DNA from 4 places in the Devosia yakushimensis genome. Region 3 is predicted to be linked to each of the others. Evidence: predicted binding sites of a transcription regulator. Region 3 holds the regulator's gene; each other region holds the start of a gene.

The links. Region 3 encodes PhoB, which activates phosphate uptake and scavenging genes when phosphate is short. Its sites were predicted from a motif close to TGTCATNNANCTGTCAT; they were not measured.
Region 1: a site for PhoB is predicted at 4,812-4,828, ahead of QQL79_RS04120 (esterase-like activity of phytase family protein). Genes of this name have one in related genera too.
Region 2: a site for PhoB is predicted at 2,981-2,997, ahead of phnF (phosphonate metabolism transcriptional regulator PhnF). Genes of this name have one in related genera too.
Region 4: a site for PhoB is predicted at 5,532-5,548, ahead of ugpB (sn-glycerol-3-phosphate ABC transporter substrate-binding protein UgpB). Genes of this name have one in related genera too.

The regions. Positions count from the first base shown of each region.
Region 1 covers NZ_BSNG01000001.1:860,065-867,887, forward strand. Annotated here, with positions in the region: gene QQL79_RS04085 (50S ribosomal protein L11 methyltransferase) at 1-51, opposite strand, end outside; gene QQL79_RS04090 (DUF5680 domain-containing protein) at 156-617, shown strand; gene QQL79_RS04095 (DUF6985 domain-containing protein) at 718-1,215, shown strand; gene QQL79_RS04100 (putative quinol monooxygenase) at 1,220-1,510, shown strand; gene QQL79_RS04105 (DoxX family protein) at 1,586-1,978, shown strand; gene QQL79_RS04110 (heavy metal-binding domain-containing protein) at 2,006-2,323, opposite strand; gene QQL79_RS04115 (ATP-dependent helicase) at 2,353-4,692, opposite strand; gene QQL79_RS04120 (esterase-like activity of phytase family protein) at 4,900-7,083, shown strand; gene QQL79_RS04125 (AsmA family protein) at 7,270-7,823, shown strand, end outside.
Region 2 covers NZ_BSNG01000001.1:2,513,309-2,521,131, reverse strand. Annotated here, with positions in the region: gene otnC (3-oxo-tetronate 4-phosphate decarboxylase) at 1-96, shown strand, start outside; gene QQL79_RS12230 (MFS transporter) at 93-1,433, opposite strand; gene QQL79_RS12225 (TetR/AcrR family transcriptional regulator) at 1,430-2,017, opposite strand; gene QQL79_RS12220 (DUF1353 domain-containing protein) at 2,369-2,875, opposite strand; gene phnF (phosphonate metabolism transcriptional regulator PhnF) at 3,041-3,796, shown strand; gene phnG (phosphonate C-P lyase system protein PhnG) at 3,789-4,235, shown strand; gene phnH (phosphonate C-P lyase system protein PhnH) at 4,235-4,774, shown strand; gene QQL79_RS12200 (carbon-phosphorus lyase complex subunit PhnI) at 4,774-5,850, shown strand; gene QQL79_RS12195 (alpha-D-ribose 1-methylphosphonate 5-phosphate C-P-lyase PhnJ) at 5,847-6,761, shown strand; gene QQL79_RS12190 (ATP-binding cassette domain-containing protein) at 6,758-7,579, shown strand; gene QQL79_RS12185 (phosphonate C-P lyase system protein PhnL) at 7,588-7,823, shown strand, end outside.
Region 3 covers NZ_BSNG01000001.1:712,714-720,536, reverse strand. Annotated here, with positions in the region: gene pstC (phosphate ABC transporter permease subunit PstC) at 1-161, shown strand, start outside; gene pstA (phosphate ABC transporter permease PstA) at 164-1,528, shown strand; gene pstB (phosphate ABC transporter ATP-binding protein PstB) at 1,602-2,384, shown strand; gene phoU (phosphate signaling complex protein PhoU) at 2,414-3,124, shown strand; gene phoB (phosphate regulon transcriptional regulator PhoB) at 3,128-3,829, shown strand; gene QQL79_RS03410 (DMT family transporter) at 4,132-4,617, shown strand; gene QQL79_RS03405 (DMT family transporter) at 4,614-5,036, shown strand; gene QQL79_RS03400 (aldehyde dehydrogenase family protein) at 5,408-6,847, opposite strand; gene QQL79_RS03395 (fumarylacetoacetate hydrolase family protein) at 6,873-7,823, opposite strand, start outside.
Region 4 covers NZ_BSNG01000001.1:1,562,218-1,570,040, forward strand. Annotated here, with positions in the region: gene QQL79_RS07730 (creatininase family protein) at 1-311, shown strand, start outside; gene QQL79_RS07735 (DeoR/GlpR family DNA-binding transcription regulator) at 308-1,102, opposite strand; gene QQL79_RS07740 (sn-glycerol-3-phosphate import ATP-binding protein UgpC) at 1,147-2,187, opposite strand; gene ugpE (sn-glycerol-3-phosphate ABC transporter permease UgpE) at 2,193-3,041, opposite strand; gene ugpA (sn-glycerol-3-phosphate ABC transporter permease UgpA) at 3,054-3,938, opposite strand; gene ugpB (sn-glycerol-3-phosphate ABC transporter substrate-binding protein UgpB) at 4,025-5,353, opposite strand; gene QQL79_RS07760 (class I SAM-dependent methyltransferase) at 5,585-6,223, opposite strand; gene QQL79_RS07765 (TetR/AcrR family transcriptional regulator) at 6,257-6,802, opposite strand; gene QQL79_RS07770 (MFS transporter) at 6,946-7,823, shown strand, end outside.

The DNA of each region.
Region 1 (7,823 bases), 150 kb from region 3:
CTTGGTGAGCGGGGCGGAGAGCTGGTCGACGGGCATGGGCGGCGCTTTCATTTGATTGGCCCCTTGTTGGGGCAGGGCCTCGGACAAGTCAATGCGGCACGATTTTCTTGACTTTCCAGAGTGCCATGTTCATGGTTTGTTTCGGAGGGCGAGTCATGAATTTGAAGGCGCTGAACACGGTGATCGTGGCCGCCAAACAGGCCAGCTATGTCGGCGGCGGAGAAAAGACCGCGTCGAGCCGGCAGGGTTCGTATGATCTTGTCTGGTCGCAGGGGGCTTGGCGTTATCGCGACAGCTATTTCGGCGGCACGGACTTTCTGGGCCAGGAGACGGTATGGCTCGATTCCGAGCCGGTCTGGGCCATGAATTACCATGGCTTCATCCTCCGCCCCGATCTGATCGACGCAGTGCGGGCAGGCGAGACCATCAAGGCGGCTTTATCGGCCATGTATGCCGAGGGCCGGTTTCTCGGCGGATTTCGCTGGCTGGGCGCTTACGGGGAATACGTGGATAAGTCGGAGGGTGGGGTCGAGCTGTTTTCCGGTGAAGAGGAAATTTATTGTGAGAGAACAAAGGCTTATGGACTTCGCTATAGCGGCGGACTGATCAAGCCCTAGGGCTGATTGATATTCGGCGTCTCTCGCAGGTGGGGGCGGGATGTCACGCGGTTACCATTATCGTCATTGACCATATGACCGCCTAGCCATGGAGATATTGATGTTCAAAGTTCCATATTTCGACAATGCCGAACTCACGACATTCGCGGATGCCGATACGAGCGAGGCAGGAGCCGCTGCGGCCTTGGCAGCGTTTCTCACGCTGACGCCGGAAGACCGCATTTCGGATTCGCGCCATGTCTTTGCGTATTACAAGGACTACCACCAGGCCGTTGGCGGCGAGGATTGGATGGACGAGGAGATGGGCATCCCGGAGACCCCGGCCGATATCTGGGATTATGTCCGCCCCGGCGAGATCAATTTAACCAAGGGCCGCCGCGGCGATGACAATTGGTACGTCGTCATGGAAGCCAATTGCGGCTGGGAAGAAGAGCACGGCCTCATGCTGGTCTGGCGCAATGGCACGACGCTTACCAAGGTTGGCGGCTATGACGGGCATGTCACCAACACAAATGCCTATGCCGACGATAGCTTGGCCGATGTTGTCTATGCGGCGACGGATCCAAAATTTACCACGCGTCTCAATGAGTTAGGGTGAAGTCATGCATGGTCTCATCGGCAAGATGCTGGCGGCGCCCGGCAAACGCGAGGAATTGCTGGCGATCATGCTGGAGGGCAATGACGCCATGCCCGGCTGCATCAGCTATGTCATAGCCCGCGATCCGGCGAGCGAGGATGGTATCTGGATCACCGAGGTCTGGGACAGCAAGGAGAGCCACGCCGCCTCCCTGCAACTGCCCCATGTGCAGGCAACCATAGCCAGGGCCAAGCCGATGATTGCCGGGTTCGGGGACTATTTCGCGACCGAGCCGCTTGGCGGAATTGGGGTCTGACAGTAGCGATAGCCACCCGACTGGTACCGGCGGGCAGAGATTGCTAGAGTTTGCCAAATCGCGGGGAGATGGCGCATGGCAGTGAAACTTGTTTACTGGATCAGCACAGGCTTGGTCTGCCTCGTCTATTTGGGCAGCGCTGCTTTCTACACCTTCTCCATGACCGCGGTGCAGGAGACCTTTATCGGCTTCGGTTACCCCGGCTATCTCCCTTATTTGCTGGTGCCGATCAAGCTATTGGCCGTGGCGGCGTTGCTGGTGCGGCGCCCGATCTGGCTGGCTCAGCTTGCCTATGCCGGCAGCTTCTACCATCTGCTGCTGGCCTTCACGGCGCATGTCGGCGCGGGCGATCCCGGCTTTGTTCCCGCCGTGGTGAGCTTCGTGCTGCTGATCACGTCCTGGGCCACACAAAACGCCGTCCGCAAGGGCGTCGCGGCCTATGCCCCCACGCGGTTCGGCATTGCCTGACGGTGACGGGGCAATCCCCGGGGCGGCCTAGAACCTGACGGCGGTACCGGATACCGACACCATCAGCATGGAGCCGCCCTGGCCGACCACTTCATAGTCGATATCGACGCCCACCACCGCATCGGCTCCCATGCGTTCGGCCTCGGATTCCAGCTCGTTGAAGGCCTCGCGACGGGCATCCCGCAGCGTCGATTCATAGGCGCCCGCCCGGCCGCCGACAATGTCGCGAATGCCGGCGAACAAGTCCTTGAAAATATTGGCGCCAACGATGACTTCGCCGGTGGCAATGCCAAGATATTCCCGGATTGGGCGGCCTTCCAGGGTGGGCGTCGTGCTGATGATCATGCAATTCTCCTCATATGGCCTGTGCCGCCTCAGCCCTTCTTGATAAAGCTGTCCAGCACCTTTTTCCGTCCGGCTTTTTCGAAGTCGATGGTCAGCTTATTGCCTTCGATCCCGGCAATTGCGCCATAGCCGAATTTGAGGTGGAACACCCGCTCGCCGAAGCCGAAGGCCGATTTGTCATTGCCCAGGTCGACCGACCGGGCGACCAGATCGCCATCGATGGTGAGGGGGCCGCTGCCTTTGCGGTTGGCCTGTTGGGCGCGAGCGCGCTGCCAGCCGGGGGTTTCATAGACGCTTTCGAACGGATCGGCCTTGTTGAAGCGGCTGCTGGCACCGCCACCATAGCCATAGCCGCCATAGGAGGAGCCGGTATCGGTGACCTCAACCGCATCGGCTGGCAATTCATCGAGGAAGCGCGAGGGAATGGCCGATTGCCAGAGCCCATGGATGCGCCGGTTCTGGGCCGCAGAGATGCGCACGCGCTTGCGGCCGCGGGTGATGCCGACATAGGCCAGGCGCCGCTCCTCCTCGAGCCCGGCGCGGCCGCTTTCATCCATCGAGCGCTGGCTGGGAAAGGTGCCTTCCTCCCAGCCGGGCAGGAAAACGGTGTTGAATTCCAGACCCTTGGCCCCGTGCAGGGTCATGATGGTGACGGCATCGCTCGCCTCGGTGCTGTCGCGATCCATCACCAGGGCGATGTGTTCGAGGAAGCCGCCGAGCGTGTCGAACTCTTCCATCGAACGGCTGAGTTCCTTGAGGTTTTCCCTGCGTCCCTCCGACTCGAGCGACTTGTCGGCGCTGAGCATGTCGGTATAGCCGCTCTCCTCGAGAATTCGTTCGACCAGTTCAAAGGGCTTCAAGGTCTGGGCGTGGAACGCCCAGTCATCGAACTGGGAAACGAGGCTGAGCAAGGTTGTGCGCTGTTTGGGCTTGAGTTCCTCGGTTTCGACCAGCATGCGGATGGCGGAGAGCAGCGGTACGTTAGCCGCGCGGGCCGCGCTGTGCAGCAACTGGACCGTCGAGTCTCCAAGGCCGCGCTTGGGGGTGTTGATAATGCGGTCGAGAGCCAGGTCGTCGGCCGGTTGTGCGACAAGGCGCAGATAGGCGATGGCATCGCGGATTTCCTTGCGCTCGTAAAAGCGCGGGCCGCCGATGACGCGGTAATTCAGCCCCAGTGTGATGAAGCGCTCTTCGAATTCGCGCATCTGGAAGGAGGCGCGGACCAGGATCGCCATGGAGTTGAGGCTGTCGCCGGCGCGCTGATATTGCTCGATCTCTTCGCCGACTGTGCGGGCTTCCTCTTCGGAATCCCACACCTGGGTGACGGAAACCAGCTCGCCCTTTTCGCCGACATCGGTCTGCAGGGTTTTTCCGAGGCGGCTTTCATTGAAGGCGATGAGATTGGAAGCGGCCTTGAGGATATTGGAGGTCGAGCGGTAATTGCGCTCGAGCTTGATCACCTTGGCGCCCGGGAAATCCTTTTCGAAGCGCAGGATATTGTCCACCTCGGCGCCGCGCCAGCCATAGATGGATTGATCGTCGTCGCCGACGACGCAGATATTGGCTTCGGAGGCCGGTTTTCCCTGCGCGAGAAGCCGTAGCCAGAGATACTGGGCGACGTTACTGTCCTGGTATTCGTCGACCAGCATGTATTTGAATTTACGGTGGAATTCGGCCAGAACGTCGGGGTGTTCCTTGAACAGGCGGATGCACTCGAGCAGCAGGTCGCCGAAATCTGCGGCGTTGAGCACCTTCAGGCGGGCCTGGTAATCGGCATAGAGCTTGGCGCCGCGGCCATTGGCGTAGCCGCCGCTTTCGGCCGGCGAAACGTCCTTGGGCAACAGGCCCTTGTTCTTCCAGGCATCCATCATGCCGGCGAACTGCTTGGCAGGCCAACGCTTCTCGTCGATATTCTCGACCTCAAGCAATTGCTTGATCAGCCGGATCTGATCGTCGGTATCGAGGATGGTGAAGGTGCTCGTCAGACCCACCAGGCCGGCATGCTGGCGCAAGATGCGGGCGCCGATGGAGTGGAACGTGCCCATCCAGGGCATGGCCTCTAGCCGGGGAACAAGCTTCTCGATCCGCTCCTTCATCTCGCGGGCCGCCTTGTTGGTGAAGGTCACCGACAGAATTTGGGACGGCCAGGCGCGATTGGTATTGATGATGTGGGCAATGCGCGTTGTCAGCACGCGCGTCTTGCCTGTGCCGGCGCCGGCCAGCACCAGCAGCGGACCATCGGTCGTCTCCACCGCAAGCCGCTGCTCCTCATTGAGGCCAGTGAGGTAGTCAGGCGTCTCGCGCCGGCCGAACTGGCTGGTGATCGACCCGGCAGGCGGGCGTTCGGTATTGTGGGCGTTGCCGGGCATCTATGGCCTTTCCGTCACGTCGCGCCGAGCTCTGGCGGCACCGTGGGGATGAGATCGAATCTTATTTTGTTCACGGTGCAATATAGGGATTACCGGGCCCGCTGTACAGAATGCCGGCCTGTCATTGATCCGTCATATCTGTGTCATCCAACGGTCTTGCAGCGGCACTAATCCGAGCCCCGTATCCTTACCAGGGGGCTCATTTTCATGCATACGCCAAAACTTTTGACGGGGCTGACGGTCGCGCTGCTCGCGACGACTGCCTCGGTCCATGCCGCCGAGTATTTTAATCGCATCGCCAGCTTTCCGGTGGCCTTGAACAATCCTGACGCCGAGGAAGGCACTGAGAATTCGGCCGAAATCATCACGGCCACCGAAGACGGCATGACGCTGGTCTATTCGAACGCCCTGCTGGGTGGCATTGGCTTTATCGACATTACCGATCCTGCCGCACCCAAGCCTGCAGGCTTCGTCAAGCTCGATGGCGGCCCCACCTCCGTTACCGTCATTGGCGGCAAGGCCCTCGTGACTTCGGACACGACCGAAGATTTCACCGCCCCCACCGGCTATCTGTCGGTTATCGACATTGCCACCAAGGCTGTCGAGGTCACCTGCGATCTGGGCGGACAGCCCGACGCGATCGCCAAGAATGCCGATGCCTCGCTGGTCGCCATCTCGATGGAAAACCAGCGCAATGAAGATCTCAATGACGGTGAAATCCCGCAGCTGCCGAGCGGCAATATCACCTTCTTCGACGTCGCCAATGGCACGATCGACTGCGCCTCGATGCGCGTCACCGAGCTGGCTGGCGTGGCCGATTTTGCTGGTGAAGACGCCGAGCCGGAATATACCGATTTCAACAGCGCCAACGAACTGGCCGTGACGCTGCAGGAAAACAACCACATCGTCATCCTCAATGGCGAGACCGGCGAAATCATCAATGATTTCAGCGCCGGCACCGTCGATCTCGAGGGAATCGATGCGACCGAAGATGGCCGCCTGAGCTTCACCGAAAGCCAGCCGGGCCGCAAGCGCGAGCCCGATGCCATCCAGTGGCTCGACAATGACCGCATCGTCATCGCCAATGAAGGCGACTACGAAGGCGGCTCGCGCGGTTTCACCATCTTCAACAAGGACGGCACCGTGCTCTATGAGAGCGGCCCGTCGATGGAATATATCGCGGCCCAGCTCGGCCACTATCCCGAAGGCCGTTCGGATGCCAAGGGCGTTGAGCCTGAAGGCATGGAAGTGGGCACGTTCGGCGAGACGAAGTTCATCTTCGTCAACCAGGAACGGTCCTCGCTCGTCGCCATCTACAAGGATACCGGTGCCGAGCCCGAATATTGGCAGTCGATCCCCTCGGGCATCGGCCCGGAAGGCGCGCTGGCCATTCCGTCGCGCAATCTCTATGTCACCGCCAACGAAACCGATCTGTCGCCGGACGGTCTGGCCGGTGCCCATGTCATGATCTTCGAGCTCAGCGAAGGCGAGCCGGCCTATCCGCAGATCATGTCCGATCTCGATGCCGACGGTAAGCCGATCGGCTGGGCGGCGCTTTCGGGTGCGGTGGGCGATGCCGAAAAGCCGGGCATCCTCTATGCCGTCAGCGACAGTGCCTTCTCGGAAGCGGCGATCTACGAGATCGATGCGACCGCCAAGCCTGCCCGCATCGTCAAGAAGACCATCATCACCCGCAATGGCGTTCCGGCTCAGAAGCTCGATCTCGAAGGCATCACGCTGGATGGGGAAGGTGGCTTCTGGCTGGCTTCGGAAGGTGACACGGCCAAGCTGACGCCGCATGCGCTGTTCCACGTCAATGCCGATGGCGAGATCGAAGACGAGATCGCGTTCCCGGCTGCCCTGCTGGCCAATGAGACCCGCTCGGGTTCGGAAGGGATCACCGCCATTGGCGAGGGTGACGATCTGACCCTGTGGATCGCGATCCAGCGCGAGTGGAAGGACGACCCCAAGGGTCAGGTCAAGCTTGTGAGCTACAAGCCCTCGACCGAAGAATGGGGCGCCGTGGCTTATCCGCTGGAGGCTCCGGCAGAGGGCGCCTGGGTTGGCCTGTCGGAAATCACCGCGCATGGCGACTATGTTTATATCATCGAGCGCGACAACCAGATTGCCGAGAACGCCAAGCTCAAGGCGCTCTACCGTGTGCCGGTTGCCGAACTTGCGGGTGTCGAGCTGGGTGGCGAATTGCCAGTTGTCAGCAAGGAACTGGTCCGTGACCTGATCCCTGATCTCAAGAGCCTTAATGGCTATGTGGTCGACAAGGTCGAGAGCTTTGCCGTGGATGCTTCTGGCGCCGGCTATGTCATCACCGACAATGACGGTGTCGATGACAGCTCGGGCGAGACCTATTTCTGGTCGATCGGCGCGCTGTGATCGATAGGCTTTCAATCAGACAGCGGCCGGGCCTCGTGCCCGGCCGTTTTGTTTTGCCTGTCGCAAAGGCGTGATGATGACTGCCTTTGCCCCGACAATTTCATACCGTGAATCAAGGCAATGGCGGGCTTGCGCGAGGGGCGCAACCGCCTAAACTCTGCGCGCAAACCGGACCCATGCGTAACCGTGCTGAATCGCATCTATATCATCGTTGGCCTGCTGGCGATTTTTGTGCTCGCCGGGGCGTTTATCGCGCCGCGCTTCATCCAATGGGGTGACTATCGCGAGCGCATGGAGGAGCTTGCCGGTGGCGTGCTGGGCGCCAAGGTCATTATTCGCGGCGATATCGAGTTCTCGCTGCTGCCCCAGCCACGCCTGAACTTTACCGATGTGCTGGTGGGATCGCCCGACGAGCCGGCCGCCACGGTTGGCGGTGTGGAAGCCGAATTCTCGCTAATGGATTTCCTGCGCGACCACTACAACGTGACCCGGCTGGTGCTGCGCGAGCCGGTGGTGGATTTCACCATTGACGAAAGCGGGCTGTTCGGTAGCGGCTTTGCCCCAGATGGCACGGGAACCGGGATTGCACTGGCGCAGGCAACGATTATCGACGCGACTGTTCGCCTGATGGACCGCCGGGCCGGCCGGAGCTTTGAGGCGAGCGACGTGGATGGCGACCTCAAGCTTTCGGGGCTTGCCGGTCCGCTGCAATTTCAGGGCTCCGGCAGCTATGGCGGTGG
Region 2 (7,823 bases), 1.8 Mb from region 3:
GAGCTGGAGGAAACTGCCAAGCTCTATCTGCTGCTGAGCGACAGAAATCCCCGCGTGCTGACGCCCGGGCAAGTCGATCACCTCAGGAACCGCTAATCCTCGACTGACAACCGCGCGCGACCCTTGGGACCGAAGAGGGCGATGAGCAGGAGGCTGAGCAGCAACGTAATTGCTATGGTGGCAAAGGTCGTGAGCGGGCCGGCTGCTTGCAGGGTGGGCAGCAGGGCCAATGGCGCAATGGCCGAGCCGACGCGGTTCATCGACCAGGCAATTGCCGTGGCCGAGGCGCGAATGCCCGTCGGGAAGATTTCGGCGGCATAGATTGAGAGCACGGGACCATAGATGGCGGCAAGGAAGCTGAAAGCCGCGATGGCGCCCACCAGCAGCTCATACGAAGTGTTCAGGGCAATGACGAGGCCGGCAGCGATCAACCCGGCGCTGACCAAGGTCAACGCCATGCGGCGGTCGATCCGGTCGACGACGACGGCCGCCAACAGAGCCCCGGCCGCAGCGCCAAAACCACCGAAACCGATGGAGAGCAGCGACCGATCGAGCGCATAGCCCTTGGCGATCATCAGCGCTCCCACGATGAGCGGGAAGCCGACCGTAGCCCATGGCCGGAACAGATAGATCGTGGCGATGAGTACAAGCCGTGGCCAATAGCGGCCAAATTCCCGGCGTGGTGCCGGGCCGGTTGATGGGTTTGGGACCGCCGATAACGAGGGGGCAGGGGGTGGGGACTGCCCCGCCGACCGCGCAAAGCGCCCATAGGCGCGCTCGGCCGCCAAATGCTGTCCGCGTGCGGCAAGATTGCGCGGCGATTCAGGAACCAGCCAGAAAGCGGCGCAGATTCCCAGCGACATGACGCCGCCCACATGCAGGGCCCAGCGCCAGCCTTCGATGTCGAGTGGCCGCCAGGGCGTGAGCCACCACACCAGCAGAGCGACGAGCGGCCAGCCGAGCAGTCCCAGGGATACAGCAGCCATATCGAGCGGCGCGCGCCAGCGCGGCGGCAGGATATCGGCGAGATAGGCATGCATCAGGGGCGGATAGGCGCCTAAGGCCATGCCCGAGAGAAAGCGGAAAACGATGAGCCAGGTGCCCTCGCTGCTGAGCGCCGCCCCGAAAGACGGCAGCGCGACAAGGGCCATCGATATCTGCAGGGCAGTGCGGCGGCCATGCCGGTCGGAAAGCCAACCAAGCAATGGCGCTCCGATGGCGCCGCCAATGAAAACCGAAGCCAGCAGCCAGGCCAATTGGCCCGTATCGAGCGGACTGCCGGGAACCGAGAACACCGCCGAGAGCACACTGCCCAACGAAAGTTCGGCAGTATCGACAAAAAGGCCAATGCCGCAGAGGGCCGCCACCGCCAGATGCAGACGGCTCAGCGGCAGGCTATCGAGCCGGGCGGAAATATCCTGCGCATTGGTCACGGGCGGTCAACTCCGGGACGGTCGGCAGCGCCAAACAGGATCGAACCCAGAATGTTCCGGTATCGCGCCGGCAAGTCCTCAGCCTTGACCGGCGGCAGCGATTGATTGGAGCCGCGTGCGCCATCGGCCAGCGCCTGGGCGAGGTCTGCGGGGCGGGTTTCCGGCCGCAGGGTCAATAGACCCGCTTGTTCCATCTCGACCAGCAGATCGGCCAGCCGCGCCTGAAACGCGATAGCCGCCTCCACCATCATGCCACGCGCCCGGCGGAAGGCCTGGTCGTTGATTTCCACGGCATGGGGAGAAGCCGAGAGCTTCCGCCGGTTCATCGCATAGCGGGCATCCATGACACGGGTCAGAGTTTCGACGGGATCGTCCCGCCGCGCGAGCCCCTGCTGCGCCACTTCAAACGCGGCCGCCATGGCAATGCGCGTGTCGACCTCCAGCACGAAGCGGAACGCTTCCTCCTTGTCGGCGAAATGATGATAAAGCGCGCGCCGCGTCAGCCCGCAGGCTTTTGCAAGGCCGATCATCGTCATCTGCTCATAGCCGAAGTCGAGAAAGGCCTGGCGAAGCGGATCGGCCAATTTTTCGCGAGCAGCTGAGATTCGTGTTTGTTCCATATTGCACATATATGTGAAATGTGTGTAATACGCCTTAAATTTTCACCAGCCGGAAGTGATGGCCGGTGACAAGGCATAGCCGGGGGGCAAATGAATGAAAACGACTGATCGCTGCACCAGTTAAAAGAGCAGCTTCCCACCATTTCCTGCCCCCTCCAGCGGGCCACGATTTCGAGAGCGCGGGCACTGTCGCCTGCGTCCCTCGCACCGTCTAGACGGCGCGCCGACCGTCTGGCCAAGCCCCCGCCGCCGCACACGTTGCGTGAGGCGGGGGCAAGTGCCGCCCTGACGGCGAAAACATGCTCGATGACCGGGCTAGTGGCGGTCGGTCACGTAGTTTTCGGCGCGATCGCCGACGCCGCTGGCTCTATCGACATGCCAGCCTGGCCTCCCTCCCAGTCTGACTGCAGCGTAGATCAGGTTTCGCGATATCCAGCCGACCCCTCGGTTTTCCATGCCTTCGCGCATGATGGTATCGGCCTCGAGCCGCGTATAAGGCTCGGAGCGGGTGATGGAAGCGGGGTGTTTCTTCCATTTGCCGGTGCCGCCAGTGGCATAGAGAAAATCGTGGATGATGGCAGCTTTTACCCAAGGGCCATCCGGCGGAATCAATGTCCAGGCCCAGCGGGGCACTGAGGCCAGATCGGTCACAAAGCCGGCTGGTACGGTAATGGCATGTTGCCTGTCCCCCGGCCTGTAGGACAGCGGGCGCTGCAACCCCCACAGACTCCTGCCTTCCTTGATGGAGGGGGCAATCTTGTTGTCGAGCAGAACCAGCACCAGCTTGCCGCTGAACCGGTCGCGCCGGGTGTCATCGTTCATCGGTGCCGCTCCACTGCCCATCCTCTCGACCCCAATTCAAGCAGATTCCGGTGAAGCTTGTACCAGCCTGCGCGCAACACATTTGCTCCGAAATTGCGCCGGCACCGTCACTCGCATGTCATTCTTGGTCGGTAGAGCATGACTCATTCGAATGAGTGAGTGGCCATGCGCAATCAAGGTAAGTCCTGGGAAGAGGTGCGAGACCGGATCAGCCAGGAGATTACCTCCGAACTGTTGGCCGCCGATACGCGATTGCCGTCCGAGCCTGAAATGTGCGTGCTCTACAATACCCGCAGGCATTCTCTGCGCCGGGCGCTGGCTGCGTTGGTGGCCGAAGGCAAGCTGCGGGTAGAACAGGGGCGTGGCACCTTCGTCGAGCGCGCGCCGCTGCTCAACTATGTCATCGGCTCGCGCACGCGCTTTCGTGAAAATCTCATGGCCCAGGGCCTGACCGCTTCGGGCCAAGCCCTGACGGAAATGAAAATACCGGCCAGCGCACGTGTTGCAGCGGCCCTGCAGGTGCCTGTCAGCGCGCCGGTCTATGCCATTTCGCGCCGTGGCTTTGCCAATGATCTGCCCATCAGCGTTGGCTGGTCCTATCACGATGCCGAACGCTTCCCCGAAATGCTCGAGCGCCGCCGGGCCGGCATTTCGGTCACCGAGGTCTATCGCTTTTACGGCATTGCCGATTACCGGCGGCTGCGTACCACCGTCTTCACGCGCATCGCCACCGAAAGCGAGGCGGGTCTGCTCATGCTGCGGCCGGGACACTCGGTGATGATCGTGCAGAAAATCGACGTGGACCTTGAGGGCCGGCATATCGGCTTTTCCGAAGCCGTCTGGGCCGGCGACCGCGTGCAATTCACCTTCGAGAACGATCAGCCGGTGCCAGTGCCGGTCGAAAGGACAGACGATGTTTAACGAAGCCAGCAGCGGCGGGTCGGACCATGCCGCAATTCTCAATATCCTGGCGCGCGCTCGGCCGGAACGCCTCAAGGCCTTTGCCGAGACGTTGCTGGACGGCGCGGATGGGGGCATCAATGTCATCGCCAACCGCACGGGCCTCGTCATGGTGCCGATGCGCGACACCGTAGAAAATGTCGATTTCCATCTCGGCGAGGTGCTGGTCAGCGAGGCGCATATCGCCGATGGGGCAGGCCATGTCGGCTATGGCATGATCACCGGCCGCGACCTCGAACGCGCCATGGCCATGGCCGTCATCGACCTGTGCCTTGCCGCCGGCGGGCATGACCGGGCGATTGCCGATTTCCTCGCCGACGAAAAGCATCACCTGCAAGCGGAAGACGAATTGCGCATGCGGCAGGTGGAAGCCACGCGCGTCGAAATGGAGACCTTCTGATGTTGACCATTGCTTCGCCCGATGCCGCCGAACTGCGTTGCAACGCCACGTTTGAAGCGCTGATGTGGTCCATGGCCCGGCCAGGTGAGATCCGAACCCTGCCGGAGCCCGGTCTTGCTGGCCTTATCGAGACCTTGGTCGATATCGAATGCGCGGTCTTTGCCGATGACGCAATACTGACGGAGAGCGCAGCACGGACCGGCGCGCTGATCGTCCGGGATGCCGCAGATGCCGACCATGTCTTTCTCGATAACCTTGAAGGCTTCGAAACGCTGCTGCCGCGTCTGCGCCGGGGCAACGCACTCTATCCCGACGATGGCGCGACGCTCGCCGGCAATGTGGCCCATGGGCGTGGCCATCGCCTGCGTTTGACCGGGCCGGGCATCGATGGCTCGCGCGAGGTGGCATTGGGGATTGCCCCAGCATTCTGGGATTTGCGCACCCAGCTCTGCATGTATCCCGAAGGGTTCGACCTGCTGCTGGTGGATGGCCCCTCCGTTATCGGCATTCCGCGCTCGACCAAGGTGGAGGTTCTCTAATGGCTTATGTTGCAACGCGTGGTGGCGAAAAGGCCATCGAGCAGGCCGAGCGTCTGTTCCGCCAGGATCTGGGTACGATCGATGCTGCCCGCGTCGAGACCATCCGCAGGACCATGCCCTATCTGATAGACCGGGTCATGGGCGAGGCCTCGCTTTATGACGAGGAACTTGCCGCCCTTGCTTTGGCCCAGACGGGCGGAGAGCTTTCCGAAGCTGTGCTCGTATTGCGGGCCTGGCGCACGACCCAACCACGGATTGCCGTAGCCCGGCCTGTGCAGCAGGCCGAACTGCTGACGCAAAGGCGGATTTCGGCAGCTTTCAAGGACATTCCGGGTGGCCAGATCCTTGGGCCGACACTGGATTATTCGCATCGCGTGCTGGCGACCGACGTGCTCGAAGGCACCCCGTTCGCTCCACCGGCCGTGGACATGGCCGATCATGCGGCGCCGCAGCGGCAACCCCCGCTGGCCGATTGGCAGCGCCAGCAGGGGTTGGTGGCTCCGGCCAATGCTTCCGATGTTGCGGCCGAGGACATTCCCGACCTGACGCGCGAACCTCTGTTATTTCCCGCCTCGCGGGCACACCGGCTGCAAAGCCTGGCGCGTGCCGAAACGGGCGGTGTTCTGGCGCTCGGCTATGCCGCCATGCGCGGCTACGGCAATGCTCACCCCACGGTCAACGAGCTGCGTCTTGCCCAAGCCGAGGTTGTGGTGCGTCATCCGCGCGGAACCGAATTCTCCGCGGGGCGGGTCCGCGTCAGCCAGGCCGAAGTGACGTCCAGCATGAAGGGCGGTTACCTCGAATTAGGTTACGCAGCAACCTTCGGCTGGAACGAGGTCAAGGTGATCGCAGCGGCGACACTTGATCTCAATTCAGCGGCAGCGCCGGTCGGCTCGGCGATGCATGAAGAATTCTATCTCTATCACACCGAGAGCGTTGAGGCCTCCGGCTTCTGCATTCACTTCAAGTTGCCGCATTACGTCACATTCCAGTCCGTGCTCGATGCCATGCGCGACGCCAAGGCAAAAGCCGCCGCGGCGACCCCAGCCGCCCCCCAGATGGAGCCCGCAGAATGACCCTTGCCGCCCTCACCAAACCCTGGGCCGCCACCAGCTATGGCTTTCTCGATGCCTCGGCCAAGCGTGAACTGCGCCGCAAGATGCTCAAGGCCATCGCCGTGCCCGGCTGCCAGATGCCCTATGCCAGCCGCGAAGTGCCCATGGCCCGCGGCTGGGGCACGGGGGGCTTGCAGGTCACCCTGACCCTGGTCAACCCGGCATCCAACATCAAGGTCATCGACCAGGGTTCCGATGACGGGGTCAACGCGGCCTCCATCCGGCGCTTCATCAGCCGGGTTTCCGGCGCGTCGGAGACTACGGATACCCTTGCCGCCTCCATCGTGCAGTCGCGCCATCGCGTGCCCGAGGAGACACTGCGCGACGACCAGATACTGGTGCTGCAGGTGCCCAATCCCGAGCCGCTGCGTGGCGTTGAACCCAACATCTCGATTGCCCGCCAGATGCATGCCGACGCCGACTACGGCAAACTCTGGTTGACGCTCTACGAGCAGATCGTACGCAAGGGCCGGATCATGCAGGGCGCGGCCTATCCCAGCATGGTCAATGGCCGTCATGTCATGACACCATCACCAATTCCCCGCTGGGATGTGCCCAAGCTCAACATGGCTAGGCATCTGACATTCCTGTCGGCCGGCCGCGAAAAACGCCTCTTCGCCGTGCCCCCCTTTACTCGGGTCGAGCCGCTGGTGTTCTCCGACCGGCCCTATCGCGTCGAGGATCATGCGGAGCTGGTCTGCCAGCGATCGGGCGTTGCGGGCTATTTCATGAACGAGCTGCCGATAGAAGGCGGTGGATCGGCCTTCGAAGTGTCCGATAGCAGCCTGGGGATCAAAGCCATCCAGCAGGCCCAGGGCGAGCCGGCGATGATCGGTCCCACCTGGTACCGCAATGGGGAGTTCTCCGCATGAATCTCGAGGTTACGCCAATTGCGCTGGAGCGCACTGCCCCACGCCTGATGCAATCCGAACCGCTGCTCACCATGCGCGCCATTTCCAAGCGCTATGGCGACGTGCGCGCTCTGCATAATGTCGATGCCGCCGTCTATCCCGGCGAAGTCATGGGCATTGTGGGCGAAAGCGGCTCGGGAAAGTCCACCCTGCTGCGCATGATGAATTTGGAAGACACGCCTGAAAACGGCGATTACCACTTGCGCCTGCCGCAGCGTGCCGATGGCAATCTGTTCGACCTGAGCCGTTATGAAAGGCGCATGCTCTGCGCCCGGCACATCGGCATCGTCTACCAGAACCCTCATCTTGGCCTGCTGATGCGGCATAGTTCCAGCGGCAATGTCGCCGAGCGCCTGCTGATTGCCGGCGAGCGCAGCTTCGATGTGCTGCGCGGCAAGGCGCGCGAGGCTCTGGATGCCTCCGAATTCCCGCTGGCCCGCATGGATGCCCGGCCGATCGAATTGTCCGGCGGTATGCAACAGCGCGTGCAACTGGCCAAGGCCATCGCGCTCGAGCCGGCCCTGTTGCTGCTCGATGAGCCGACAACGGGCCTCGATGTCAGCGTGCAGGCGCTGGTACTCGATACGCTCAAGCGCCTGCAACGGGATCGCAAGATCACCATGGTCTTGGTCAGCCACGACCTGGGCGTCATCCGCACGATGGCGGACCGTGTCATGGTGATGCGGCATGGCGAGGTGGTGGAGCAGGGCCTGGCCGACCAGGTGTTCCAGGATCCCCAGCACCCCTATACCCAGCAACTCGTTCACGCCAAACTCTAGAGGGTCCCATGACGGCTTCATCCCCCCTGCTGCGTGTCGAGCGCCTGACCAAGACTTTCCGCATGTACCACCTCGATAGCATGCTGCATGCCTTCGAAGATGTGAGCTTCGACCTGCATGAAGGCGAGTTCCTGCTGCTGCGCGGCCATAACGGCGCGGGTAAATCGACGCTTCTGCGCACCATCTGGCGTTCTTACCTGCCGGTGGGCGGGCATGTCTGGTATCGCTCCAGCCATGGCGACAT
Region 3 (7,823 bases):
TCACCGTTTCCATCGTCAACCAGCTCACCGGCGATACCGACTTCGCCGGTCCCCAGTCGCTGGTCGGCTTTGCCCTGGGCCTGACGCTCTTCGTCATCACCCTCTGCCTCAATATCTTCGCACTGTTCATCGTCCGTCGCTTCCGGGAGCAATACGAATAATCATGGCCGACACGCTCTCCACCACCGCCCCGGCGTCCAACGACCGCACCCGCCTGATCCGCGCCAGCCTGTCCCGGCGCCACCTCAGCGAGTCGATTTTCCGCGGACTTGGCCTTGCCGCCATCATTGTGGCTCTCGGCTTCGTCGCCCTGCTCTTCGTCGATATCGTGCGCAAGGGCATCCCCGCGTTCACGCAGTCCAATCTGCACCTGTCGGTCACCTTCGACCCCGAAATTATCAGCGTGGACCCCGCTCCGGTTCGGGCGGCGGGTCAATCCGAGGCCGATTTCCAGGCAGCCAATCTCAAATGGCAGCGTGATGTTGCCATGCTGAACTGGAACAAGGTCATCGAAGCATCGCTGCGCGCCGCCGCGCCGGCCGGCTACGAGATCGATACCCGCCAGATCCTGACCATTGCCGAAACCGATGCCCGCCATCGCGTCCGCGAGCTTTTCGTCAAAGACCCCACCCTGCTCGGCAAAACCGTCCAGGTCGACGTGCTGGCTTCCGCCAATGCCGATAACTGGATCAAGGGCAATATCAATCGCGACCTGGGCGATGCCCAGCAGCAGCTTTCGGCCCCGGCCCGCGGCCTGATCGATCAATATGAGACCAATGGCACCATCACCTCCGGCTTTGCCTGGTCGATCTTCACCAATGTCGATAGCCGCGCCGCGCCTGCCAGTGCCGGTCTGCTCGGCGCCTTTGTCGGCACGCTGTGGATGATGCTGGTCGTTATCCTGCTTGCCGTGCCGATCGGGGTGGCCAGCGCCATCTACCTCGAAGAATTCGCGCCCAAATCGCGCCTCACCGATCTCATCGAAGTCAATATCAACAATCTCGCCGCCGTGCCCTCCATCGTCTTCGGTCTGCTCGGCGCTGCGGTATTCATCAACTACATGCACCTGCCCATCTCCGCCCCCATCGTCGGCGGTCTGGTGCTGACCCTGATGACCCTGCCCACCATCATCATCGCCACCCGCGGTGCGCTTCTCGGCGTCTCCCCCGCCCTGCGCCAGGCGGCGCTCGGCATGGGTGCCAGCAAGACGCAGATGGTGTTCCATCACGTGCTGCCGGTCACCTTCCCCTCGATCCTGACCGCCACCATCCTGGGCGTTGCCCATGCGCTGGGCGAAACGGCTCCCCTGCTGCTGATCGGCATGAAGGCCTTCGTCGCCGCCGTGCCCGCCACCCCGCTCGACCAGGCCACCGCTCTGCCGGTCCAGATCTATCTCTGGCAGGGCAATGAAAACCGCAATTTCTTCGAACCCCGCACCGCCGCCGCGATCATGGTGCTTCTCGTCGTCATGATCATGCTCAACGGCGTCGCGATTTATCTCCGCTCGAAGCTCGAAAAGCGCGCATAGTGAGAAGGAACAGCTCCAAATGGACATGCTCGCCGGCAAGGTTAAAATGACCCACCAGACTGTGAACTCCACCATGAATCCCACAGACGCACTCGAACGCCCGATCCGCCTGCACGCCAAGGACGTCACCGTCCATTACGGCGCCAAGCAGGCCCTGCACGGCATCTCGATCGACATTCCCGACCGTGCTGTCACCTCCTTCATCGGCCCCTCGGGCTGCGGCAAGTCGACCTTCCTGCGCTGCATCAACCGCATGAACGACACCATCGAAGGTGCCAAGGTCGGCGGCCTGATCGAGCTGGATGGCGAGAACATCTACGATCCCAGCCTCGACGTCGTGGAACTGCGCGCCCGCATCGGCATGGTGTTTCAGAAGCCCAACCCCTTCCCCAAGTCGATCTATGACAACGTCGCCTATGGCCCCAAGATTCACGGCCTGGCCCGCTCCAAGACCGACCTTGACGAGATCGTGGTATCTTCCCTGCGCAAGGCGGGCCTGTTCGAGGAAGTCAAGGACCGCCTCAACGAACCCGGCACCGGCCTGTCCGGTGGCCAGCAGCAGCGCCTCTGCATTGCCCGCGCCATCGCCGTCAGCCCCGAAGTGATCCTGATGGACGAGCCCTGCTCGGCCCTCGACCCCATCGCCACCGCCATCATCGAGGAACTGATCGATGAGCTGCGCGAGAACTACACCATCGTCATCGTGACGCACTCCATGCAGCAGGCCGCCCGCGTCAGCCAGCGCACGGCCTTCTTCCACCTGGGCAATCTGATCGAGGAAGGCGTCACCGAAGACATCTTCACCAATCCGGTCAACAAGCAGACCCAGGACTACATCATGGGCCGCATCGGCTGATCGAACCCCGGACCAAGAGAGACAACGACATGCCCACTTCCGGCCCCGAACATATCGTCTCGTCCTACAATGACGAGCTCGTCGCCCTGGCCCAGTCGATCGCCGAAATGGGCGGTCAGGTCGAGGTCGCCATCGAGAACGGCACCAAGGCGCTGCTGCGCCTGGACCGTGAGCTGGCCGATCTCACCATCATCGCCGATCAGCGCATCGACGACATGCAGCGCCGGATCGACGACATGGCCGTCTCCATGATCGCCCGCCGCCAGCCCATGGCGTCCGACCTGCGCTCGATCATCACCGCCATCCATGTCGCTTCCGATCTCGAACGTGTCGGCGACATGGCCAAGCAGCTGGCCCGCCGCTCGCTCAAGCTCGAAGGCCTCAACCTGCAGCCGACCTTCTATAACGGCGTCAAGAACATGACCAATCTGGTCCTCCGCCAGATCAAGGATGCTCTCGACTCCTATTCGAGCCGCGACTCCGCCGGCGCCATCGAAGTGTGCAATCGCGACGACGAGGTGGACGCCATGTACACCTCCCTGTTCCGCGAATTGCTCACCTACATGATGGAAGATCCGCGCAACATCACGCCCTGCACTCACCTGTTGTTCTGTGCCAAGAACCTCGAGCGCATCGGCGACCACGCCACCAATATCGCAGAACGCGCCTATTACCTGCAGACTGGCAAGCAGCTCACATCCGAAGTGGTGGAGCTGCATCGTACCCAGCTCAAGGCCTAGCCCATGCCGGCAACTATTCTCGTCGTCGAGGACGAAGGCGATATCGCCATCCTCCTGCGCTACAATCTCGAAGCCGAAGGTTTCCGCGTCGTCACCGCGGAAACCGGGGATGAGGCCCAGAGCCAGATCCACGAAAAGCTGCCCGACCTCATCCTGCTCGATTGGATGCTGCCGGAGATTTCGGGTATCGAACTCTGCCGGCGCCTGCGTGCTCGCGAGGAAACCGCCCGCGTGCCGATCATCATGCTCACCGCCCGTGGCGAAGAGGAAGAGCGCGTTCGCGGTCTTTCGACCGGCGCCGACGACTATATCGTCAAGCCCTTCTCCGTGCCTGAGCTGATCGCCCGCATTCATGCCCTGCTGCGCCGCGCCAATCCCAATCTGGTAACGGCCGCCCTCAAGGTCGGCGATCTCGAGCTCGACCGCACCACCCACCGCGTCCGCCGCGCCAATCGCGACGTCCATCTCGGCCCCACCGAATACCGCCTGCTCGAATATCTCATGCGCCATCCCGGCCGAGTCTATTCGCGCGAGCAATTGCTCGATGGCGTCTGGGGCAACGATGTCTATGTCGATGAGCGCACCGTCGACGTGCATATCGGCCGTCTCCGCCGCGCCATCAATCGCGGCCGCGAATCCGACCCTATCCGCACCGTCCGCGGCGCCGGCTACGCCTTCGACGAACGCTTCGCCCAAGTCGCCTGACCCCCAAAAGCATCCTCACTACGAAATCCCCGCGAAAGCGGGGATTTTCGTTTGTGCGCATAGAAACGGCAGGCCACAGCGCACCCCCACCGGCCAGTCCCTCCCCCTATCAGGGGGAGGCTAGGAGGGGGTACTCCAATGGCCACGTAGGAACAGAAATCCCAGCAACTCGATGTCACCCTCCCCTTGATGGGGAGGGCCAGGGAGGGGTGAGGGAAGCCACAAAGGCTCGATGGTAACCACTACCCCACAAAAGGGCCCATGCTACCATCCCCCCACCGCCCTCCCTCGAGTCGCCTGTAATGTCCTCCACATCCCGGCTCAACCCGCTGCACCTGCTGATCGCCTTCGGCACCGGCGGCCTGCTCACGTTGATGGTCTTTTTCAACGGCGAACTGGGCCGCTACGGCAATGCCCTCTTCTCCTCCTGGGCAGCGCATGGCACCGGTACCGTCGCCGCTCTCGTCTTCCTCGCCCTGCTCTACCGCCACCGTCCGGCTGCCGCTTCCGAACCAAAACCTCGCGCGCCACTCTGGGCCTATCTCGGGGGCATATCGGGCGCCGCCACGGTCATGCTGACTTCCACCACGGTAAACTCCCCGCTTGCCTTGGCCGGAACGCTGGCTCTGGGTCTGGCCGGCCAGGTCGTTTTCAGCCTCGCTGCCGACCGCTGGGGCCTGTTCGGCCTGCCCAAACGCCGCCTCGAATGGCGCGATCTCGCTGCCGTGCTCCTGATCCTGGCCGGCAGTGCCCTGATCATCCTTGTCGGCATGGGAGGACGCCCGTGATCGTCCCCATCCTCTATGCCGTGCTGGCCGGGCTTCTGGTCGGCCTCAGCCGCCAGCTCAATGGGCGCCTAGCCCTTTCAAGCTCCCCATTGATCGCCTCGTTCTGGAACCACCTTGTGGGCTTCGTCGCGCTTACCGCGCTGGGCCTCGCCATTGGCGGCCTGATCCCGGCCGGAGCGGCCGACGCCCCCTGGCACGCCTATATCGGCGGCCCCATCGGCGTCATCTTCGTCGCCTCCGGCAGCTGGCTCATTCCCCGTATCGGCGCAGTCAACACCGCTCTTCTGGTCATCGGCGGCCAGATGGTTTCCGGCGTCCTGCTCGACCTCGCCCGCGGTGCCCCCTCGACCCTTTGGGCCAGCGCGCTAGGAGTAGTGCTCATCCTGGGCGGCATGGCGCTGACACAGCGGCGGCGGTAGCCCCAATCTATCCCTCTTATCCCCGCCACCAAAACCTCCCGCATACTGCCTCCATCTTCCGGGATACGGGCGGCGCTGCAGCGACGAGCGTCCGGAGGCCAGCCGGGGGAGTGGGGGTCGCGCTCTGCTCCGGGTCGAGCGGACAAGGCAATCGGGCGGGCGCTACGGCAAACGCTGGGGTCTGCGATCGCGCCGTCCGATAAAGTCCCGGCACCCCGAGGCGGCATGCGTCTCATACTAATCACTTTCGAGGCAAATGCCGCCTCGGGGTCCGTCCGTCTATTCGATAACCGCACCAGGCGGCGCTTCCGCACGCAAAAAAAGGACCCCGCAAAAGCGGAGCCCCAAGGATGCAACAAAATGCGTACCAATCAACCAGCGGCGGTATAAGCCGTCTTCACCACGGTGAAGAACTCAGCCGCATACTTGCCCTGCTCGCGCGCGCCGTAGCTCGAGCCCTTGCGGCCGCCGAACGGTACGTGGAAATCCACACCTGCCGTCGGCACATTGACCATCACCATGCCGGCTTCAGCATTGCGCTTGAAATGCGTCGCATATTTCAGCGAGGTGGTGACGATACCGGCGCTGAGACCGAATTCGGTGTCATTGGCCGTCGCCAGCGCTTCTTCATAGTCCTTCACCCGGATGACCGAAGCCACCGGCCCAAAGATTTCCTCGCGCGAAATCCGCATGGAATTGGTCGCCTCGGTGAACAGCGTCGGCTGGAGGAAATAGCCCTCGGTCGCAGCCTTCACCAGCTCGCCGCCGGCCACCAGCTTGGCGCCTTCGGCCTTGCCGATGGCGATATAGTCGGTGTCCTGCTTGAGCTGGCTGGGGTCGACCACCGGGCCGATTTCCGTATCCTTGGCCAGTGCATCGCCAACCCGCAGGTTGCGGGTGCGCTCGGCCAACGCCTCGACGAACTTGTCGTGGATCCCCTCGGTCACGATCACGCGCGAAGAGGCCGTGCAGCGCTGCCCGGTCGAGAAGAAGGCCGACTGTGCCACGCTTTCGACCGCCACCTTGAGATCGGCATCATCCAGCACCACGGTCGGGTTCTTGCCACCCATTTCGAGCTGGAACTTGCGATTATGCTCGATCGAGGCAGCCGCAACGCGCTTGCCGGTGCCCACCGAACCGGTGAAGGAAATGGCGTTGACATCCTTGCTGTCGAGAATGGTCTGGCCTACGACCGAACCCTTGCCCATCACCAGGTTGAGCACGCCCTTGGGCAGCCCGTTGCGCACCAGGATATCGACAATGGCCCAGGTCGAACCGGGCACCAGATCGGCTGGCTTGATCACCACGGTATTGCCATAGGCCAGCGCCGGGGCAATCTTCCAGGTCGGAATGGCAATCGGGAAATTCCACGGCGTGATGATGCCGATCACCCCGATCGGCTCGCGCGTGATCTCGACACCCACGCCCGGACGCACGCTGGGCAGCACTTCGCCAGCCAGGCGCAGCACTTCACCGGCGAAGAAATCGAAAATCTGCGCCGCGCGCGTCACTTCGCCAATGCCTTCGGGCAGGGTCTTACCCTCTTCGCGGCTCAGCAGTTCGCCCAGCTCGGCCTTGCGCGCGATGATTTCCTGGCTGGTTTTGCTGAGGATCGCATGGCGCTCCAGAATCCCCGAACGCGACCAGGCCGGAAATGCGGCCTTGGCCGCGGCAATGGCCTGCTTGGTTTCCTCGGCGGTCGCGCGGGCATAAAGCCCCACCACTTCGGCCGTATTGGACGGGTTGATGTTCTCCACACCATCCGAGCCGATCCATTCCCCGTCGATGAGGTTCTTGTGCAATTGGGTCATATCATATGCCTTTCGGGGGGAGAGATCAGAGAAGATTTGCCTTGGCCAGATCGCGCAGCAAATGGCTGGCGCCATAGGTCCAGGGGGGACATTTGGTGGAGAGGTTCACCTTGTTAGATAGGGTGCCCAGCGACGATGTCGAGATCGAGACAGTGTCGCCAATTTTGTGGGTAAAACCCTTGCCGGCGCCGCCACGATCCTGCACCGGCGCGAACATGGTGCCCAGATAGAGCACCAGCCCGTCCGGATATTGATGATGCCCACCAATGGTGGCGGCCACGAGGGATTCGGGCGTGCGCGAAATCTGGCTCATCGAGGAATGCCCATCGAGTACGAAGCCATCTTCGCCTTCCACACGCAGCGCAATTTCAGCCTGCTTGATGGTTTCGAGCGTGAAATCGCCATCGAACAGGCGGATAAACGGCCCAAGCGAAGCCGAGGCATTATTGTCCTTGGCCTTGCCCAGCAGCAGCGCCGAGCGGCCTTCCACATCGCGCAGATTGACGTCATTGCCCAGCGTCGCGCCGATGATTTCGCCCTTGCTGGTCACCAGAACAGCCACTTCCGGCTCGGGATTGTTCCAGCTCGAAATCGGGTGCAGGCCCACTTCGGCGCCATAGCCCACCGAACTCATCGGCTGGCCCTTGGTGAAAATCTCGGCGTCCGGCCCGATCCCCACTTCGAGATACTGGCTCCACACGCCCTTTTCGATCAGCGCCGCCTTGACCTTGGCCGCCGTCTCCGAGCCCGGCACCAATTCGCTGAGATCGGTGCCGATCAACCCCAGGATTTCCCCGCGCAGCGCATCGGCCCTCGACTTATCCCCCCGTGCCTGTTCCTCGATTACTCTTTCGAGCAAGGACACCACAAAGGTCACGCCCGAGGCCTTGATCGATTGCAAATCGATAGGCGACAGCAGGACAGGAATGGACGCATCGGGCGTGGCCGCCGCGCTATTGGCCATGATGGCGTCGAC
Region 4 (7,823 bases), 850 kb from region 3:
GCATCCATGGCGGCGATGCGGAAACCTCGCTGATCCTGCATTTCCGGCCCGACCTCGTCGATATGAGCCGGGCGGAAAACTTTGTCTCCATCGCTGCGCGCGACGAGGCCGAGTTCACATATCTCCGGCCCACGGGCGCTTTCGGGCACACCTATGCGTGGATCGCTTCCGACATCAATCCAAGCGGGGCGGTGGGCGATGCCTCGCTCGCCACGGCCGAAAAGGGCCGTGAGATCGCCGAACACAATGTCGCCGGCATGCTCGAAGTACTGGCTGAGATCGAGCGCATGCCGCTTCCGGGGCGCCGCTAGCCGGCGTCTTGTGCGCCTTCGTCGCAGACGATGACCGCGACCCCGCTATCGCGCAGCGCATGTCTCGTATCGGCCTGCTCGGGCAGGCTGTCGGTCACCAGATAGCTGAACTGCGAAAAGGCCGCCACGCGAACGGCGGCCGACCGCCCCCACTTGCTGACATCGGCCGCCAAATATCGCGTCCGCGAATTCTGGATGATGGCATTGGTGATCTGCGCGTCGCCATAGCTGAAATCCAGCGCCCCGCTGACCGGATGCAAGCCGCCCGCGCCCACGACCGAGTGGGTGGCATGGAATTTCTCGAAATACCGGCTGGCCTCCGGACCGACTAAGTCCCGGTCGTTGGAGCGCCAGACCCCACCGGTAAGATGCAGCTCAATCCCCGGCACATTGCCCAGGATGAGCGCAACATCCACATTATTGGTGACCACCGTCAGCCCGGTATGGTTGCGCAGCGCTTCGGCCGTGAACTGCACCGTCGTTCCGATGCCCAGAAATATGGTCGATCCATCCGGAATGTCCTGCGCAATACGCTCCGCGATGAGGCGCTTTGCCGGGCCGTGGAGCCTGGCACGCGCATTGACCGGAGTATTCTGCGGCATGACCGGCAGGTCGACGCCGCCATGCAGGCGTCTCGCCAGTCCCAGGGAGCAGAGGAAGTTGATGTCCCGCCTGATGCTTTGGGTCGTCAGGCCATAGTCGCGCGCCAGCATGTCGATCTGCTGCACGCCGCGTGCGCCGATTCGTGCGAGAATATCGTTCTGCCGTTCGGAAAGCCGAGGGTCGGACATCATCTAACTCGGATACAAATGGTTGGGGACCGTCGCTCAGCGCCCTAATCCGTACGACGGCCGGTTTCCTTGTTGAACGGGTGCAGGTCGGCATTGCCGACATATAGCTTTACCGTCGCCCCTTCAGTAGCTGCCGTTCGTGCCGGTACAGCGGCAACGATCAGCTGTCCGCTGCCTTCGAGCCGCATATGCAGATGGCTCTCGCCGCCAATCGGCTCGTAAAGCTCGACCGTTGCGTCTAACGCGATATGTGGCCCCTGCGGTGGGGTGAGGTGGATTGTATCGGGCCTGATGCCGACGAGATCGGTATTCGCCGGCAGCTCGAGCGTCCCTTTGCTCTGCAGATAGGCCAGCTCGATCAGATTCATCGGCGGCGAACCGATGAAACCGGCCACGAACAGCGTTGCGGGCCGCTCATAGAGCGAAATGGGGGCGCCGACCTGCTCGATCCGGCCGGCATTCATCACGACGAGCCGATCCGCCAGGGTCATGGCCTCAAGCTGATCATGAGTCACATAGACGCTGGTGGTGGCCAGGCTGCGCTGCAGGCGCTTGATTTCGATACGCATCTGCCCCCGCAACTTGGCATCGAGATTGGACAGCGGCTCGTCGAACAGGAAGGCCTTGGGCTGCCGCACAATGGCCCGCCCCATGGCGACGCGCTGACGCTGGCCCCCGGACAATTGCCGCGGCCGCCGTTCCAAAAAGGGCTCGATTTCGAGAATCCGCGCCGCCTCGGTGACGCGGCGGTCGATCTCGTCGCGCGGGGTGCCGCGATTCTTGAGGCCATATTCGAGATTGCCGCGCACCGTCATATGCGGATAGAGCGCGTAATTCTGGAACACCATGGCGATGTCGCGCTCGGCCGGCTCCTTGGCGTTCACCACCGCGCCGCCGATTGAAATCGTTCCTTCGGTAATGGCTTCGAGGCCCGCGATCATGCGCAGCAATGTGGATTTTCCGCAGCCCGAGGGGCCAACCAGCACGACGAGTTCGCCGTCGGGAATGGCCAGGTCGAGGCTGTGGATTGCAGTGACGCCGCCGGCATAGACCTTTTTGACGCCTGAAATGTCGATGCTTGCCATGGTGCTTATTTCTCGGTTTCGACCAGGCCTTTGACGAAAAGGCGCTGCATCAGGATGACGACAAGGACGGGGGGCAGCATGGCCAGCATCACGGCGGCCATGACAAAGTTCCATTGCGGCTCGGAATCGGCCGTAGCGGCCAGCCGCTTGATGCCCATGACGACCGTGTAATAGCGGCTGTCCGTGGTCACCAGGAGCGGCCAGAGATACTGCACCCAGCCATAGATGAAGAGGATGACGAAAAGCGCCGCGATATTGGTGCGGCTCAACGGCAGCAGGATATCGCGGAAGAACTTCATTGGGCCTGCTCCGTCGACACGCGCGGCCTCCATCAGCTCGTCCGGCACGGTGAGGAAGAACTGGCGGAAGAGGAAGGTCGCGGTGGCCGAGGCAATCAGGGGGATGATGAGGCCCGGATAGGAATTGAGCATTCCCAGGTCGGACACGACCTTGAAGGTGGGGATGATGCGCACTTCGACCGGCAGCATCAGCGTGATGAAGATGATCCAGAATGCCAATAGCCGGAACGGGAACTTGAAGAAGACGATCGCATAGGCCGACAGGATCGAGATGATGATCTTGCCCACGGCGATCAGGATGGCCATGACCAGCGAATTGAGCAGCATGATCGACAGGGGCGGGGCCCCGGCGCTCGATATGCCCTCGTTGAGCATGAAGCTGTAGTTTTCGATCATATGCGGCCCTGGCAGCAGGGGGACCAGGCCGCGCATGAAATCACCCGGACCATGGGTCGAGGCGATGAAGGCCAGGTAGACCGGGAACACCACGATCACGACGCCCAGGATGAGGACGAGATGCGTGAGAAATGCCAGAAAGGGTCTGTTTTCAACCATTTGCGCCGCTCCCTAGTATTGCACGCGCCGCTCGACGAAGCGGAACTGGATTGCGGTGAGGGCGATGACGATCAGCATCAGGACAACCGACTGCGCTGAAGAGGAGCCGATATTGAGGCCCAGGAAACCGTCCGAATAGACCTTGTACACCAGGATATTGGTGGCCTGGGCCGGCCCGCCCTGGGTCGTCGCATCGATAATGCCGAACGTATCGAACATGGCGTAGTTGATGTTGACGATGAGCAGGAAAAACGTGGTCGGGGACAGCAGCGGAAAGACGATCGTCCAGAAGCGCTTGAAGGGACCGGCGCCATCGATGGCCGCGGCTTCGATCAGCGATTGCGGCACCGATTGCAAGCCCGCCACGAAGAACAGGAAATTGTACGATATCTGCTTCCAGCTGGCGGCGATGATGACCAGGACCATCGCATCCACGCCGTCCACCCGATGGTTCCAGCTCACGCCGATTGCCCGCAACATATAGGGCGCAATGCCGATCGTGGGGTTGAACATGAACCACCACAGAATGCCCACCACCACCGGCGCCACGGCATAGGGCCAGACCAGCAATGTCGTATAGAGCCGATTGGTCCGCAATACGCGATTGACGGCCACGGCCAGCAGCAGCGACAGGCACATCGAAAGCGCGGTGACGCTGATGGCGAACACCGCCGTCTTGCCCAGCGAGCCGAGATAGCTCGCCTCGCCAAACAGCCGCCGGTAATTCTCGAACCAGACGAATGTCGTCTTGAAGCCGAATGGATCTTCGCGCTCGAACGAGGATTTGACAGCCTGCAATGCCGGCCAGATGAAAAAGATCAAGGTCACTGCGAGCTGCGGAACAAGCAGCACATAGGGGAGGACCTTATTGGGGAAAATGGTTCGCTTGGCCTGCATGCTCCGCCTCATTCACGCCGTGTCTGATGCACGGTTGCCCCACCCTGGAGAGGGTGGGGCGGGTTTAACGATCGGTGGAGCGCCGCTTACTGGTTGGCGGCCTCGAAATCGCGCAGGATCTGGTTGCCGCGTTCGACTGCGGTATCCAGGGCTTCCTGGGCGGTCTTGGAGCCAGCAAGCATGGCTTCGAACTCTTCATCCACCACGGCGCGGGCCTGGGTCAGGTTGCCGAAGCGTACGCCCTTGGAATTGGCGGTCGGCGTGCCGCGGGTGATCTGCTGGATGGCAATGTCCGAGCCGGGGTTCTGGCCGTAATAGTCCTGCGACTGGCCAAGCTCATAGGCGGCATTGGTGATCGGCAGATAGCCGGTGGCCTGGTGCCAGGCTGCCTGCACTTCGGGCTGGCTCAGATAGGTATAGAACTGGGCCACGCCCTTATAGACTGCGGGGTCCTTGCCATTGAGCGTCCACAGGGTCGCGCCGCCGATGATCGAGTTCTTCGGATCGGTGGTCACGTCGTCATAATAGGGCAGGGGTGCGAAACCGACTTCAAAATCCTTGGCGTTGGCAATGACGCCGGCACGCGATGCGGAGGAATTCATGTAGATGGCGCATTCCTGCGCGTAGAATTTGGGCGGAGCATCGGCGCCGCCGCCGGGGCCGCCATATTGGAACAGGCCGTCATCAGCCCATTTCTTGAGATTGTCCCAGTGCTTGACCTGGACGGGGCCGTTGAACGTGAATTCGGTGCCAAGGCCACCAAAGCCGTTTTCCAGCGTGCCATAGGGCTGATCGTGGATGGCCGACAGGTTTTCGGTCTGCACCCAGGTAATCCAGCCGCTGGTGAAACCACACGAGGCGGCGCCCGATTCCATGATGGTGCGGCTCATCGTCTCCAGTTCGGCCCAGGTCTTGGGCGGCGTATTGGGATCGAGGCCGGCTTTTTCGAACACGTCCTTGTTGTAATACATGATCGGGGTGGACGAATTGAACGGCATGGAGAGGATGTTGCCGTCAGTATCGGAATAATAGCCCGTCACCGGGGCCAGAAAGCCCGACGGATCCCACGGTTCGCCATTATCGGCCATCAACTGATAGACGGGGTAGACGGCGCCTTTGGCGGCCATCATCGTGCCGGTGCCCACCTCGAAGACCTGCACGATCGCGGGCTGCTCATTGGCGCGGAAAGCGGCAATGGCGGCGGTCAGCGTTTCGGGGTAGGTGCCTTTATAGGTCGGAACGATTTTGTATTCGGTCTGGCTGTCATTGAAGCCCTGGGCGATTTCTTCGAGCTTCTTGCCAAGCTCGGCATCCATGGCATGCCACCAGGCAATTTCTGTTTGGGCCGAGGCGGCAGGCGCATAGGCGAGGGCGGCAACTAGGCCCGTCGACAATAGCAGCGCAAATTTCTTCATGGGGTCGTTCCTCCTGTTCTTCAAGCAAAGGATCTCCGTCCTCGCACTGCCAGTGGTAGCAACGAGATGTTCATTTGGTAAAGAGACGATTTCAAATGAACATAGATGGACGGAATGAGATGAAACACGCTCAAGCGGTTTGGACCCGCTCAAGGCAATCGCTCACTACGATGTTCATATGAAAGGCTTGTGACAGCGATCGGGCCCGATGGCGCGGGCCTTGCGGCCATGTCACCGCTTGCGTGCGACGATGTAGGGCAGGCTTTCGTTGCCCTTGCTGGCATGGCTCTCGGTGGCGAGAATCTCAAAACCCGCATCGGCCAGGTATTGGCTCAGCTCATTCGCCCGGAAAGCGCTGGCATGGGGCGCTTGACCTATCGCGTGCATGGCGGGCAACAGCACGAGCCGTATGAGCGGGTTCATATCGCCAAGGCAGGGGGTCTTGGAAATAAACAGGCCGCCGGTCTCGAGCAATGTATTGATGCGCCGAAGCGTGCCGGGCAGATCGCGCACCAGATGCAGATAGTTGAACCCCAGCACGGCTTGGACCTGCATGGCCTCGGCAGCGAGCTCCTCCGCAATCGCCACGCGGAAGGTGAGCCCGGAAATGGGCGCCGCACTGTTCTTTTCCCTCGCGATCGCGATCATCTCGGGGGATATGTCGGTGGCGACATAGCTTCGGACATTGCCGGCGAGCAGCAGGGCGGTCGACCCCGTGCCGCACCCCAATTCCAAAACCTGGTCGTCGGGCCTTAGATAATCACGCGTCCTGGCCAGCGTTCGCTCGTATCCCGCCTGATCGGCAACCGGCGCCGCAGCATAGCGCCGCGATGTACGGTCCCAGAAACGTGCATCGTTTGCGGTATTCATATAAGGCTCCTTCAATTCCGCGTGGGCGCGCTATCAGCTGGTCACCTTGGCGATCAGGGCCCGGACTTCGCCGATGGGGATCAGGTCCTTGCGTGCGAAATTATGAATTGTGGTGCCCTCGATGATCGAATCGAGTGCCCGAGCCGTCTGGGCGTCGAAATGCGTCTCCAGCGCCGCCCGGCTCCGCGCCATCCAATCCGCGACGAGCGACTTCAATTCATGGTGCCGGGCCATATAGGCATAGAGCTCCAGCTGCAGCGTCATGTTCCGGTCGGTGAGCCAGACGTCTCCACAGATGATCCGAACGACCGCCTCCCGCGCTTCCTCCACATTCCTGGCAGCTTCCAGCGTGATCCTGAAGCTCTCGGAAATCTCCTGTGAGAGCTGCTTGAACGCTTCGGCAATCACCTCCTCAAGGCTGGCGAAGTGGTAGGTCATCGAACCCAATGGCACGTCTGCCGCCTCGGCGATGCGTCGATGCGTGGTACCGGCCACGCCCTGTTCGGCGATAACGTCCAGGGCGGTGGCGATGATGCGGTTGCGTCTGTCCGGCTCGTACCGGCGGCTGAGCTTGGTCATGCTTCGATCATGTCCTGCAATGGCAATGATTCCAACCCATCACCCGTTGCGTACATATGTACTATAGTGTATCGGATACGCAAAACTTGGGGTCAGTATCGCCGGAATCGACCGGGCGAGGACCATACCGGCAGGGACGGATCATGAGCAGCATTTCCATCGACGCGTCTCAGCATGCTCCATCGGGCTCGCGCGAGCAGTGGTCGACACGGGCTGTTTTCCTTGTTGCTGGCCTGGCGATGGCCGCCTGGGCGCCGCTCGTTCCCTTTGCCAAGGATAGGGTTGGCGTGGAGGAGGGGGCATTCGGCGTCCTTCTGCTGTGCCTGGGCCTTGGCTCGATCCTCGCCATGCCGGTAACGGGCATACTTGCAAGCCGCCATGGTTGCCGACGGGTCACGGCCTGCGCGACCGTGGTCCTCGCGGCCGCTGTGCCTCTCCTGGCGATCGCGGACACCGTCGTCGCCCTGGCGCTATCCCTTGCGCTTTTTGGCGCCAGCGTTGGTACACTCGACGTCGCCATGAATATTCAGGCGGTCATGGTCGAAAAGGACAGCGGTCGAAACATGATGTCGGGTTTCCATGGTCTCTTCAGCGTGGGCGGCATCTTCGGTGCTGGTGGGGTCAGCCTGCTGCTTGCCACGGGCCTCAGCCCGCTCAATGCGACATTCATCGTCAGCGCCATGCTGCTCCTTCTCTTGCTCGCATCCTGGAAGGGCCTGCTTCCCTATGGCAATCGGGACGAGGCGGGCACTCCGGCTTTCGTCATGCCGCGCGGCATTGTCCTGTTGATCGGCTTGCTCTGCTTCCTGGTTTTCCTGGGGGAGGGCGCCGTGCTCGATTGGAGCGCGATCTTCCTCATTGGCGCCCATGGTGTCGAGGAGACGCAGGCGGGCTTCGGCTACACACTCTTCGCCGTGGCCATGGCAATCGGCCGCCTCTTTGGCGATCACCTGGTTAAGGCCATGGGCGGAACCAGGATTGTCGTCCTGGGCGGGGCATTGGGCGCGCTTGGTTTTTGCCT